Regions from separate parts of the Nocardiopsis baichengensis YIM 90130 genome, predicted to be linked through region 3. Evidence: riboswitches for the same ligand, from Rfam matches in the RefSeq annotation. Region 3 holds a riboswitch; each other region holds the start of a gene.
The links. Region 3 has a riboswitch for thiamine pyrophosphate ahead of thiD (bifunctional hydroxymethylpyrimidine kinase/phosphomethylpyrimidine kinase). Riboswitches for the same ligand answer to the same signal wherever they lie in the genome.
Positions count from the first base shown of each region.

Region 1: it holds a riboswitch for thiamine pyrophosphate, as region 3 does, so the genes downstream of both, C892_RS0126810 (ECF transporter S component) here and thiD (bifunctional hydroxymethylpyrimidine kinase/phosphomethylpyrimidine kinase) in region 3, are expected to answer to the same signal.
Region 2: it holds a riboswitch for thiamine pyrophosphate, as region 3 does, so the genes downstream of both, thiO (glycine oxidase ThiO) here and thiD (bifunctional hydroxymethylpyrimidine kinase/phosphomethylpyrimidine kinase) in region 3, are expected to answer to the same signal.

Region 1 covers NZ_ANAS01000041.1:39,164-42,426, forward strand. Annotated here, with positions in the region: gene glgP (alpha-glucan family phosphorylase) at 1-1,172, shown strand, start outside; TPP riboswitch at 1,257-1,362, shown strand; gene C892_RS0126810 (ECF transporter S component) at 1,426-2,028, shown strand; gene C892_RS0126815 (ABC transporter ATP-binding protein) at 2,025-3,263, shown strand, end outside.
Region 2 covers NZ_ANAS01000015.1:129,551-132,813, reverse strand. Annotated here, with positions in the region: gene thiE (thiamine phosphate synthase) at 1-601, opposite strand, end outside; gene C892_RS0114370 (Rv2175c family DNA-binding protein) at 964-1,326, opposite strand; TPP riboswitch at 1,429-1,539, shown strand; gene thiO (glycine oxidase ThiO) at 1,538-2,788, shown strand; gene thiS (sulfur carrier protein ThiS) at 2,793-2,993, shown strand; gene C892_RS0114355 (thiazole synthase) at 2,995-3,263, shown strand, end outside.
Region 3 covers NZ_ANAS01000012.1:249,453-252,715, forward strand. Annotated here, with positions in the region: gene C892_RS0112065 (alanine/glycine:cation symporter family protein) at 1-994, shown strand, start outside; gene thiD (bifunctional hydroxymethylpyrimidine kinase/phosphomethylpyrimidine kinase) at 1,079-1,882, opposite strand; TPP riboswitch at 1,871-1,979, opposite strand; gene C892_RS0112075 (DUF368 domain-containing protein) at 2,032-3,033, opposite strand.

The sequences.
Region 1 (3,263 bases), on a different contig from region 3:
TGCGCGCCTCCTGGCGGGCGCGCGGGGCCAGCGCGGCCGAGCTCGGCTGGGTGGACGACGTGCTCGACCCCGACGTGCTCACCATCGGCTTCGCCCGCCGGGTGCCCTCCTACAAGCGGCTCACCCTGATGCTGCGCGACGCCGAGCGGCTGCGCCGGCTGCTGCTGCACCCGGACCGGCCGGTGCAGATCGTGGTCGCCGGCAAGGCGCACCCGGCCGACGAGGGCGGCAAGCGCCTGATCCAGGACATCGTGCGCTTCGCCGACGACCCGCGGGTGCGCCACCGCCTGGTGTTCCTGCCCGACTACGACATGGCGCTGGCCACCGCCCTGGTGCAGGGGTGCGACGTGTGGCTGAACAACCCGCTGCGCCCGCTGGAGGCCAGCGGCACCTCGGGGATGAAGTCGGCGCTGAACGGCGGGCTCAACCTGTCGGTGCGCGACGGCTGGTGGGAGGAGTGGTTCGACGGCTCCAACGGGTGGGCCATCCCCACCGCCGACGGCGTGGAGGACCCCGACCGCCGCGACGACCTGGAGGCCGGCGCCCTGTACGACCTGGTGGAGCACCAGGTGGCGCCGCTGTTCTACGACCACGACGCCGGCGGCCTGCCCAAGCGCTGGCTGGAGATGGTCAAGCACACCCTGGTCTCGCTGGGGCCCAAGGTGCTGGCCACCCGGATGGTGCGCGAGTACACCGAGCGCCTCTACCAGGGCGCGGCCGACTCCTCGCGGCTCCTGCTGGCCGAGGACGCGCAGGGCGCGCGGGAGCTGGCGGCCTGGAAGCGGCGGGTGCGCGCCGGCTGGCCGGCGGTGCGCATCCAGCACGTCGACCTTGCCGGGGCGGCCGGGGCGCCGCAGGTGGGCGGGCGGCTGGAGGTGCGCGCCACGGTCGAGCTGGGCGCCCTGGCCCCGGAGGACGTGCGGGTGGAGGCGCTGATCGGGCGGGTCGGCGACGGCGACCGGCTGGAGGAGCCCGAGGCGGTGGCGCTGGAGCCGGACGGCGGCGAAGGGCCGCGCTACACCGGGACGGTCCCGCTCTCGCGCGCCGGGGCCTGCGGGTACACCGTGCGGGTGCTGCCCCGCCACCCGCTGCTGACCTGCCCGGCGGAGATGGGGCTGATCGCGCTGCCCGCCCCGCCGCAGGCGATGGAGGACGGCATCGTGCTGCGGTGAGGAGGCGGTAGAGACGGCGGAGAGGCGGCGGAGAGGCGTTATCAGGGCGGTATGTCCCATTGTTGACCGTTCGGCCATAATGGGAGGGAACGACAGGGGAGCGCTCCGGCGCTGAGAGTGCGGTCCGACCGCAGACCCTTAGACACCTGATCCGGGTCATGCCGGCGAAGGAAGTCGTAGGACCCGCCCGTGCGCCGGGCGCTCTTGGCTCACGCCCCCTCGTGTCGCGCAACCGATACGAAGGGACATCCGCATGAAGTCCGTCAAGGCCGTCCTGGCCGCCCTGCGGGACCGCCTGCCCCGCTGGCGCACCGTCGACATCGTCGTGGCCGCCGTCCTGGGCGTCGCCGTGGGCGTGGTGTTCTGGTTCTGGGGCATGCTCTGGTCGGTGACCGAGCCGGTGTTCCTGGTCTTCCCGCCCGCCCAGGCCGTGCTCTACGGCGTCTGGCTGGTCCCCGGCGTGCTGGGCATGCTGGTCGTCCGCAAGGCCGGCGCCGGGGTGCTCACCTCGGTGGCCGCGGCCGCCGTCTCGGCGCTGCTGGGCACCTCCTGGGGCCTGATGGTGCTGGTCGCCGGGCTGGCCCAGGGGCTGCTGCCCGAGCTGGTCTTCGCCGGGGCCCGCTACCGCCGCTGGGGCATGGGGATCTCGGTGCTGGCCGGCGCCGCCGCCGGGCTGGCCCCGGTGGCCATGGACCTGACCCTGTACTACCCGACCTGGCCGCCGCACTTCATGGCCGCCTACGGCGTGCTCGTGGTGGCCAGCGCCGCGCTGATCGGCGGCGTCGGCAGCCGCGCGCTGACCAGCGCCCTGGCCCGGGCCGGAGCGCTCTCGCCCTTCCCCTCGGCGCGCGGATGAGCCCGTCCGGTCCCCGGGGCGCGCGGGTGCGCGCCGCGGGGTGGGGCTGGCGCCACGCCGGGCGCGAGGCCTGGGCGCTGCGCGGGGTGGACCTGGAGATCGCGCCCGGCGAGCGGGTCCTGCTGCTCGGCCCCTCCGGGGCGGGCAAGTCCACGCTCCTGCAGGCCCTGGCCGGGCTGGCCGGCCCGGAGGCCGCCGTCACCGGGCAGAGCGAGGGCGAGCTGCTGGTGGACGGCGCCCCGCCCGGGCGCGGGCGCGGCGCCGCGGCCCTGGTGGGCCAGGACCCGCAGGCCCAGCTGGTGATGGCGCGCACCGGGGACGACGTCGCCTTCGGCCCCGAGAACCTGGGCCTGGCGCGCGAGGAGGTCGCCCCGCGGGTGCGCGAGGCGCTGGCGGCCGTGGGCTTCCCCTACGGGCCGGAGCGCCCCACCGCCGCCCTGTCCGGCGGCGAGCAGCAGCGCCTGGCGCTGGCCGGGGCGCTGGCCATGCGGCCCCGGCTGCTGCTCCTGGACGAGCCCACGGCCAACCTCGACCCGGACGGGGCGGCGCTGGTGCGCGGGGTCGTCGCCGACCTGGCGGCCTCCAGCGGCGCCACCATGGTGCTGGTGGAGCACCGGGTGGCCGACGCGGTCGGCCTGGTGGACCGGGTGGTGGTGCTCGAACCCGGCGGGGGCGTGGCCGCCGACGGCCCGCCGGACCGGGTGTTCGCCGAGCACGGCGCCGATCTGGCCGCACGCGGGGTGTGGGTGCCCGGGCGCGAGCCCCGGGCCCCGCGCGGCGGGGGCAGCCCCGGCGAGGTGCTGGTCGAGGCCTGCGGGCTGCGCGCGCTGGAGCCGCGCGCCCCGGGCGGGCCGGCGCGCGGGCGGCGGGCCGTGCTCGACGGGGTGGACGCCGCGGTGCGCTCCGCCGCCGTGACCGCGCTGACCGGGGCCAACGGCGCCGGGAAGTCGACCCTGCTGGCGCTGCTGGGCGGGCTGGCCCGCCCGGACGGCGGGCGGGTGCGCCCGGCCGGGGCGCTGGCCGCGGCCGACGGCCGGGACCTGGGGCGCTGGCCGGCCCGGCGGCTCGCCCGGCACGTGGGCACCGTCTTCCAGCAGGCCGAGGACCAGTTCGTCACCGGCACCGTCCGCGACGAGCTGGAGTTCGCCCCGCTGCGGGCCGGCGCACCGCCCCGGCGCGCCGCCGCGCGGGCCGAGGAGCTCATGGGGCGGCTGCGCCTGGACGGCCTGGAGGGG
Region 2 (3,263 bases), on a different contig from region 3:
GGTCATCGGCCTCGGTGATCGCGCGCACCACGACCACCCGGCGCGCCCCGGCCTCCAGCACCTCGCCGAGGTTCTGCGCGTCGATGCCGCCGATGGCGAACCACGGGCGCCCCTCGGCCAGCTCGGCGGCGCGGCGCACCAGGTCCAGCCCGGCGGCCGGGCGCCCCGGCTTGGTGGGGGTGGCCCAGGTCGGTCCGACGCAGAAGTAGTCCGTTCCGGGCTCCTTGGCCGACGCCGCGGCGACATCGGCGTTGTTGTTCGACCGGCCGATCAGGGGGCCGTCCCCGATGATCTGTCGCGCGTAGGGCACGGGCAGGTCGTTCTGCCCCAGGTGGAGCACGTCGGCTCCGGCCGCGCGCGCGATGTCGGCACGGTCGTTGACGGCCATCAGCGCCCCGTGGCGGTCGCACGCCTCGCGCATGACCTCCAGGGCCTCCAGCTCCTGGCGCGCCTCCAGCCCCTTGTCGCGGAGCTGGACGATGTCCACCCCGCCGGCCAGGGCCGCGTCGAGGAACGCGGCCAGGTCGCCCTTGTCCCGGCGGGCGTCGGTGCACAGGTACAGGCGGGCGCCGCCCAGTCGTTCGCGCAAGCTGTCGCTCATCCGGCCAGAGTAGCGGTGCGTCCCCCGACGAGGCCGGGGGCCGTCACCGGCCACGGCCTCTGCCGGTGCGGGAGGCGGCGGCGAGCACACGGTGACCGGTCGCACGGCCGGGGACGGCCTCTCCCCCGGCCTCTTCCGCCGCTGCCGTCGGTACCGTCGCTTCCGTACGGCGGCCCCGTTCGCCTCTGGCGCGGCCGCCGTCGCAGCCGTCCATCGGCTGCGGGAGGAATCCTCCGGTGGGCCATCGCCGTCGGCCGTCCGCCGTGAACACCGCGGCCACGGCATCGCTCCGCACGTGAAGCGGCGGCACGCGCACGAGGGCCGGGCTCGCGGCGGGAGCGCCTTCCCCGGCCTCGGACGGCTCAGAAGGAGCCGAGCGCCTGCGCCCTGCGCCGCACCTCCGTCCCCCGGTTCTCCGCCAGGGCCTGGACCGGCGAGCCGGGCAGGGTGTCGTCCGGGGTGAAGAGCCACTCCAGGGCCTCCTCCTCGGAGAACCCGCTGTCCGCCAGCAGCGTCAGGGTCCCCGGCAGCCCCTTGAGCACGTCCCCGCCCGAGATGAGCGCGGCCGGGACCATCACCTCTCCCCTGCGCCTGACGCCCAGCAGCCGCCGTTCGCGCATGTACTGCTTGACGCGGTTGGGCCCGATGCCCAGCGCCGTGCCCGCCTCGTTCAGGGTCATCCAGTCGCCGACCAGGGAGTCGGCACCGTTGTCGTTCTGAGTCACGAACCCAATGTGCCACAGCCCTCGGACGTTCAGGGCGCCTCGTGCCGCCGGGGCGCGCCGACTAGGATGGGATGTGTCGCCGCCGGGACGCGTTCCCGGCGGCACCGTCCCCGCGGGAGCCGGGTGGGACCCGGCTGAGAGGGGGGCTGCCGCCCCCGACCGCACGAACCTGATCCGGGTCATACCGGCGAAGGGAGTGGTGAGAACCGCCATGTCCGAATCGTCGCCCGAGGCGCCCGAGGCGCCCGATACGCCCGAAGCGGTCGGCACGTTCGACGCGGTCATCGCCGGCGGCGGCCTGATCGGCCTGGCCACCGCCTGGCGCGCCGCCCGCCGCGGCCTGCGCACCGCCGTCGTCGCCCCCGCCGCCGACCCCGCGGCCGCCTCCGGTGTGGCCGCCGGCATGCTCACCCCCGCCACCGAGGCGGTCTTCGGCGAAGAGGCGCTGATGCGGCTGGGCGCCGCCTCCCGGGACCGCTACCCCTCCTTCATCGCGGAGGTGGAGGCCGACGCGGGGACCGCGGCCGGCTACAGCCCCCGCGGCACCCTGCAGATCGCCTTCGACACCGACGACCTCGCCCGCCTGACCGAGCTGGGCGAGCTGCAGTCCCGGCTGGGCCTGAAGGCCGAACGCATCACCTCCCGCGAATGCCGCCGCCTGGAGCCGATGCTCGCCCCGCACGTGCGCGGCGGCGTGCACGCGCCCGACGACCACTCGGTGGACCCGCGGCGGCTCACCGCGGCCCTGCGCCGCGCCGCCTCCGCCCGCGGCACCGTCCTCGTGGCCGACCGCGCCGCCGAGGTGGTGTGCGCGGGCGGCGCGGTGCACGGCCTGCGCACCGCCTCGGGACGGGTGATCGAGGCCGGCCGGGTGGTGCTGGCCGCCGGGGCCTGGACCCCCGACATCGGCGGGCTGCCCGAGGGGCTGCTGCCGCCGCTGCGCCCGGTCAAGGGGCAGCTGCTGCGGCTGCGCACCCCGGCCGGGCAGGAGCCGGTCGTCTCCCGCACCGTGCGCGGCCTGGTCAAGGGCGCCCCGGTCTACCTGGTTCCGCGCCCGGACGGGGAGGTCGTGCTCGGCGCCACCCAGGAGGAGATGGGCCGGGACACCCGGCTCACCGCGGGCGGCGTCTATGGGCTGCTGCGCGACGCCCACGAGCTGGTGCCCGGCGTCAGCGAGCTGGAGATCGCCGAGGCCTGCGTGGGCCTGCGCCCCGGGTCTCCCGACAACGGGCCGCTGCTGGGCCCGCTCGGCGCGGGCGCGCCCGAGGGCCTGCACCTGGCCACCGGCCACCACCGGCACGGGGTGCTGCTCACCCCCGCCACCGCCGACGCCATGGCCGCCGCCCTGCTGGGCGAGGACCTTCCGGCCGAGGCACGCCCCTTCGCGGCCGCCCGCTTCGGGCCCGGCGAGGGGCCCAGGACCCCAGGAACGAACACCCGGGACGAACGTGAGGAGCCCTGAAGCCATGGAGGTGACCGTCAACGGGGAGCGGCGCGCCGTCGACCCCGGGACCACCGTCGGCGACCTGGTGCGCGGCCTGACCGGCGCCGCGAACGGCGTGGCCGCCGCGCTCAACGACGAGGTGGTCCCGCGGGCCGGCTGGGACACCGCCACCGTCGCCGAGAACGACCGCGTGGACGTGCTCACCGCGGTCCAGGGAGGTTGAGATGACGACCGCCACCGCCCACGACGGCGCCCGCGACGGCGCCCGCGCCGCCGCCACCGCCGCCGACCCGCTGGTCATCGCCGGGCGCTCGTTCGCGTCGCGGCTGATCACCGGCACCGGCGGCGCACCCTCCATGCGGGTGCTGGAGGAGGCCCTGCAGGCCTCCGGCACCGAGCTGACCACCGTCGCCATGCGCAGGGTCACCCCCGGCTCCGACGGCTCGGTCTGGGACGTGCTGGAGCGCAACGGCATCGCCCCGCTGCCCAACAC
Region 3 (3,263 bases):
GAAGAACGGCCTGTCCGGCGGCCTGGGCACCACGCTGGGCTTCCTGTTCGCGCTCTTCGGCGCGATCGCGGCCTTCGGCATCGGCAACGGCACCCAGGCCAACACCGTGGCCCAGCAGGTCTCGGAGAACTGGAACGTGGCCCCGTGGATCACCGGTGCGGTGATGACGGTGCTCATCGGCGTCGTCGTCATCGGCGGCATCAAGAGCATCGGCCGGGTCGCCTCGGCGGTGGTCCCGGTGATGATCCTGCTCTACATCGCCGTCACCCTGGTGGTGCTCATCGTCCACGTGGGCGACCTGCCCGCCGCGCTGGCGCTGATCGTCACCGACGCCTTCACCGGAACCGCGGCCACCGGCGGCTTCGTCGGCTCCACCGTGCTGATCGCGCTGCAGATGGGCGTGGCCCGCGGCATCTTCTCCAACGAGTCCGGTCTGGGCACCGGCGCCATCGCGGCGGCCGCGGCCAAGACCGACCAGCCCGTGCGCCAGGCGATGGTCTCGATGACCCAGACCTTCATCGACACCATCATCGTGGTCACCATGACCTGCCTGGTCATCATCGTCACCGGCGTCTGGGAGCACGGCGACGACGACGGCGCGCAGCTCACCTCGGCGGCGCTGCAGGAGGGGCTGGGCACGCTCTCGCCGGCCCTGGCGCCGATGGCCGGGTACATGCTCGCGATCGCGGTGGTGGTCTTCGCCTTCACCACCATCCTGGGCTGGTCCTACTACGGCGACCGCTGCGTCGACTACCTGGCTGGCCACCGCGTGGTGCCCTTCTACCGGGTGGTCTTCGTCCTGGTGGTCTTCGTCGGCGCCACCGCCCAGCTGGACGTGGTCTGGCTGTTCAGCGACATCGCCAACGGCCTGATGGCGCTGCCCAACCTGGTCGGGCTGCTGCTGCTCTCGCCGGTGGTGGTCGCCGAGACCCGCCGCTACTTCTCCAACCCCGAGTGGAAGAACCCGGACATCCGGGTCCCGGAGAACCGCTAGCGCCCCCGAGCGGTACCGGGGAACGGAAGAAGGGCCCGTCCGCGCAGGCGGACGGGCCCTTCTTCCGTCGGAGGGCGGGCCCGGTCACCACCAGGCGTGGAAGTGGTGGACCGGCCCCTTGCCCGCGCCCACGTCCAGCTCGTCGGCGCGCCGCAGCGCCCCGGTCAGGTAGTCCTTGGCCTCCCGCACCGCCGCCGCGCAGCCGTCCCGCTGCGGGAGCAGGGCGGCGATGGCCGACGACAGGGTGCAGCCGGTGCCGTGGGTGTTGCCGGTCGGCACCCGCGGCGCCGAGAACGCCCATGCCTGGGCCCCCGGCTCCACCAGCAGGTCGGTGCTCTGGGCGGTGTCCAGGTGGCCGCCCTTGATCAGCACCCGGCGGGCGCCCAGCTCCAGCAGGCGGCGGGCCTGGGCCTCCATGGCGGCGGTGTCGGCCGCCTCCGGCTCGCCCAGCAGCTCGGCGGCCTCGGGCAGGTTCGGGGTGATCAGGTCGGCGCGCGGCAGCAGTTCGGTGCGCACGGCCTCGATCGCGTCGGCCGCCAGCAGCCGGTCGCCGCTCTTGGCGACCATGACCGGGTCCAGGACCACGTGCGGGGGCCGGTAGGCGTCCAGCGCCCCGACCACGGCGGCGATCACGTCGGTGTCGCCCAGCATGCCGATCTTGACGGCGTCGGCCCGCACGTCCTGCAGCAGCACGTCGAGCTGGCGGGTGATGAACTCCGGGGGCACCCGGTGCACCGCCGCCACCCCGGTGGTGGTCTGCGCGACCAGGGCGGTCACCACGCTCATGCCGTACCCCCCGAGCGCGGAGAAGGCCTTGAGGTCGGCCTGGATCCCCGCGCCGCCGCTGGGGTCGGTCCCGGCGATGGACAGGATGTTGAAGGAGCTCATGGGCGTCCCTTCGCTAGTGCGAGCTAGTGCAGGTTCGACGGGTCTGATCTCAGCCGCGGGCGGAGGAGGGCTCCGCGCGGCACCCCGCGCCGGTATTCGGTTGCGGCCGGGCCGTCGACGGCGGCCCGGCAGGGCGTGCGATCAGCGTGTCACATGCGCGGTGCGGCTCCGGAGGCGGGTCGGGCGTGCCTGCCGCCGCGCGGGGCGCCGCCTCCTCCGCGGCCCTCGCCGCGCGAGTCCGCGTGCCCGTCGCCGTCCCCGCGCCGGGAGCGGGTCGCGCGCTCCAGCAGCAGCACGGCCACCACGACGGCGAAGCCGATGGCCATCAGCAGGACGGTGAACGGCACCTCCGTGGGGGCGTAGAAGGTGCGGTCCTCGTGCTGCCAGGGCCACAGCGCGCGCAGGGAGCCGGCGAGCAGGCCGGTCATGACCACCATGGCCAGGTGGTGGTGGCGGTCCAGCAGCCACTGCAGGAGCTTGACGAACAGCGCCCCGCCGATCAGGGCGCCCAGGAAGAAGGTGCCGATGTAGCCGAGGTCGCGGTCGTTGAGGGCGTTCATGGTGGGGGTGTACAGGCCGAGCGTCAGCAGGATCAGCGAACCCGACATGCCCGGCAGCACCAGGGCGGAGACCGCGACCGCGGCCGCGCACACCACGATCAGCGGGTTGGGCTCGATCTGCGAGGGCGGGAGCCCGATCAGCACGAAGGCGACCGCCGCAACGCCGAGCGCCAGCAGGTAGTCGCCGATGCGCCAGCGCTCGGGGGTGCTGGAGTAGGGCACATAGACCGAGGCCAGCACCAGGCCGAAGAACACGGCGTAGGCGAACTGCTGCTCGGACTCCACCAGCGGGGCCAGCAGCTTGGCCGCGGTCAGGGCCGCCGCCGCCATACCGATCAGCACCGCGAACACCGCGGCCCAGTCGGCCTGGCGGAACTCGGCTGCGGCGCGCGCCGTGCCGCGTCCGCGGGGCAGGTCGGAGACGGTGAGGCGGATGCCGCTGACCACGTGGCCGGCCGAGGTGATGATGGTCTCGTAGATACCGGTGATCAGGGCGACGGTGCCGCCGCTGATCCCGGGCACCACCTCGGCGGTGCCGATCAGGGCGCCGCGGACCAGGTTGAGGGCGTGGGTGCCGATTGGTTTGGCCATGTCTCGCGTTTCGTCGATGGGTCTGGGGAGGCGGGGCGCACGGCGGCGGCCTGCGGAGGGGCGGGCGTCGGGACGCCGCGCCCCGGGCGTCTCGTCTTCCCGGACGGTCCCCGGCGAAGGCCGGCCGTCACCCGTTCAGAGGCCGCAAGGACTCCGCGGGTTCGCGCGGGGCGCGGGAAACACGCCCTAGTGTAGGGATTCCCGCGCCCGGTGGAGGGCCGGTTCACCCC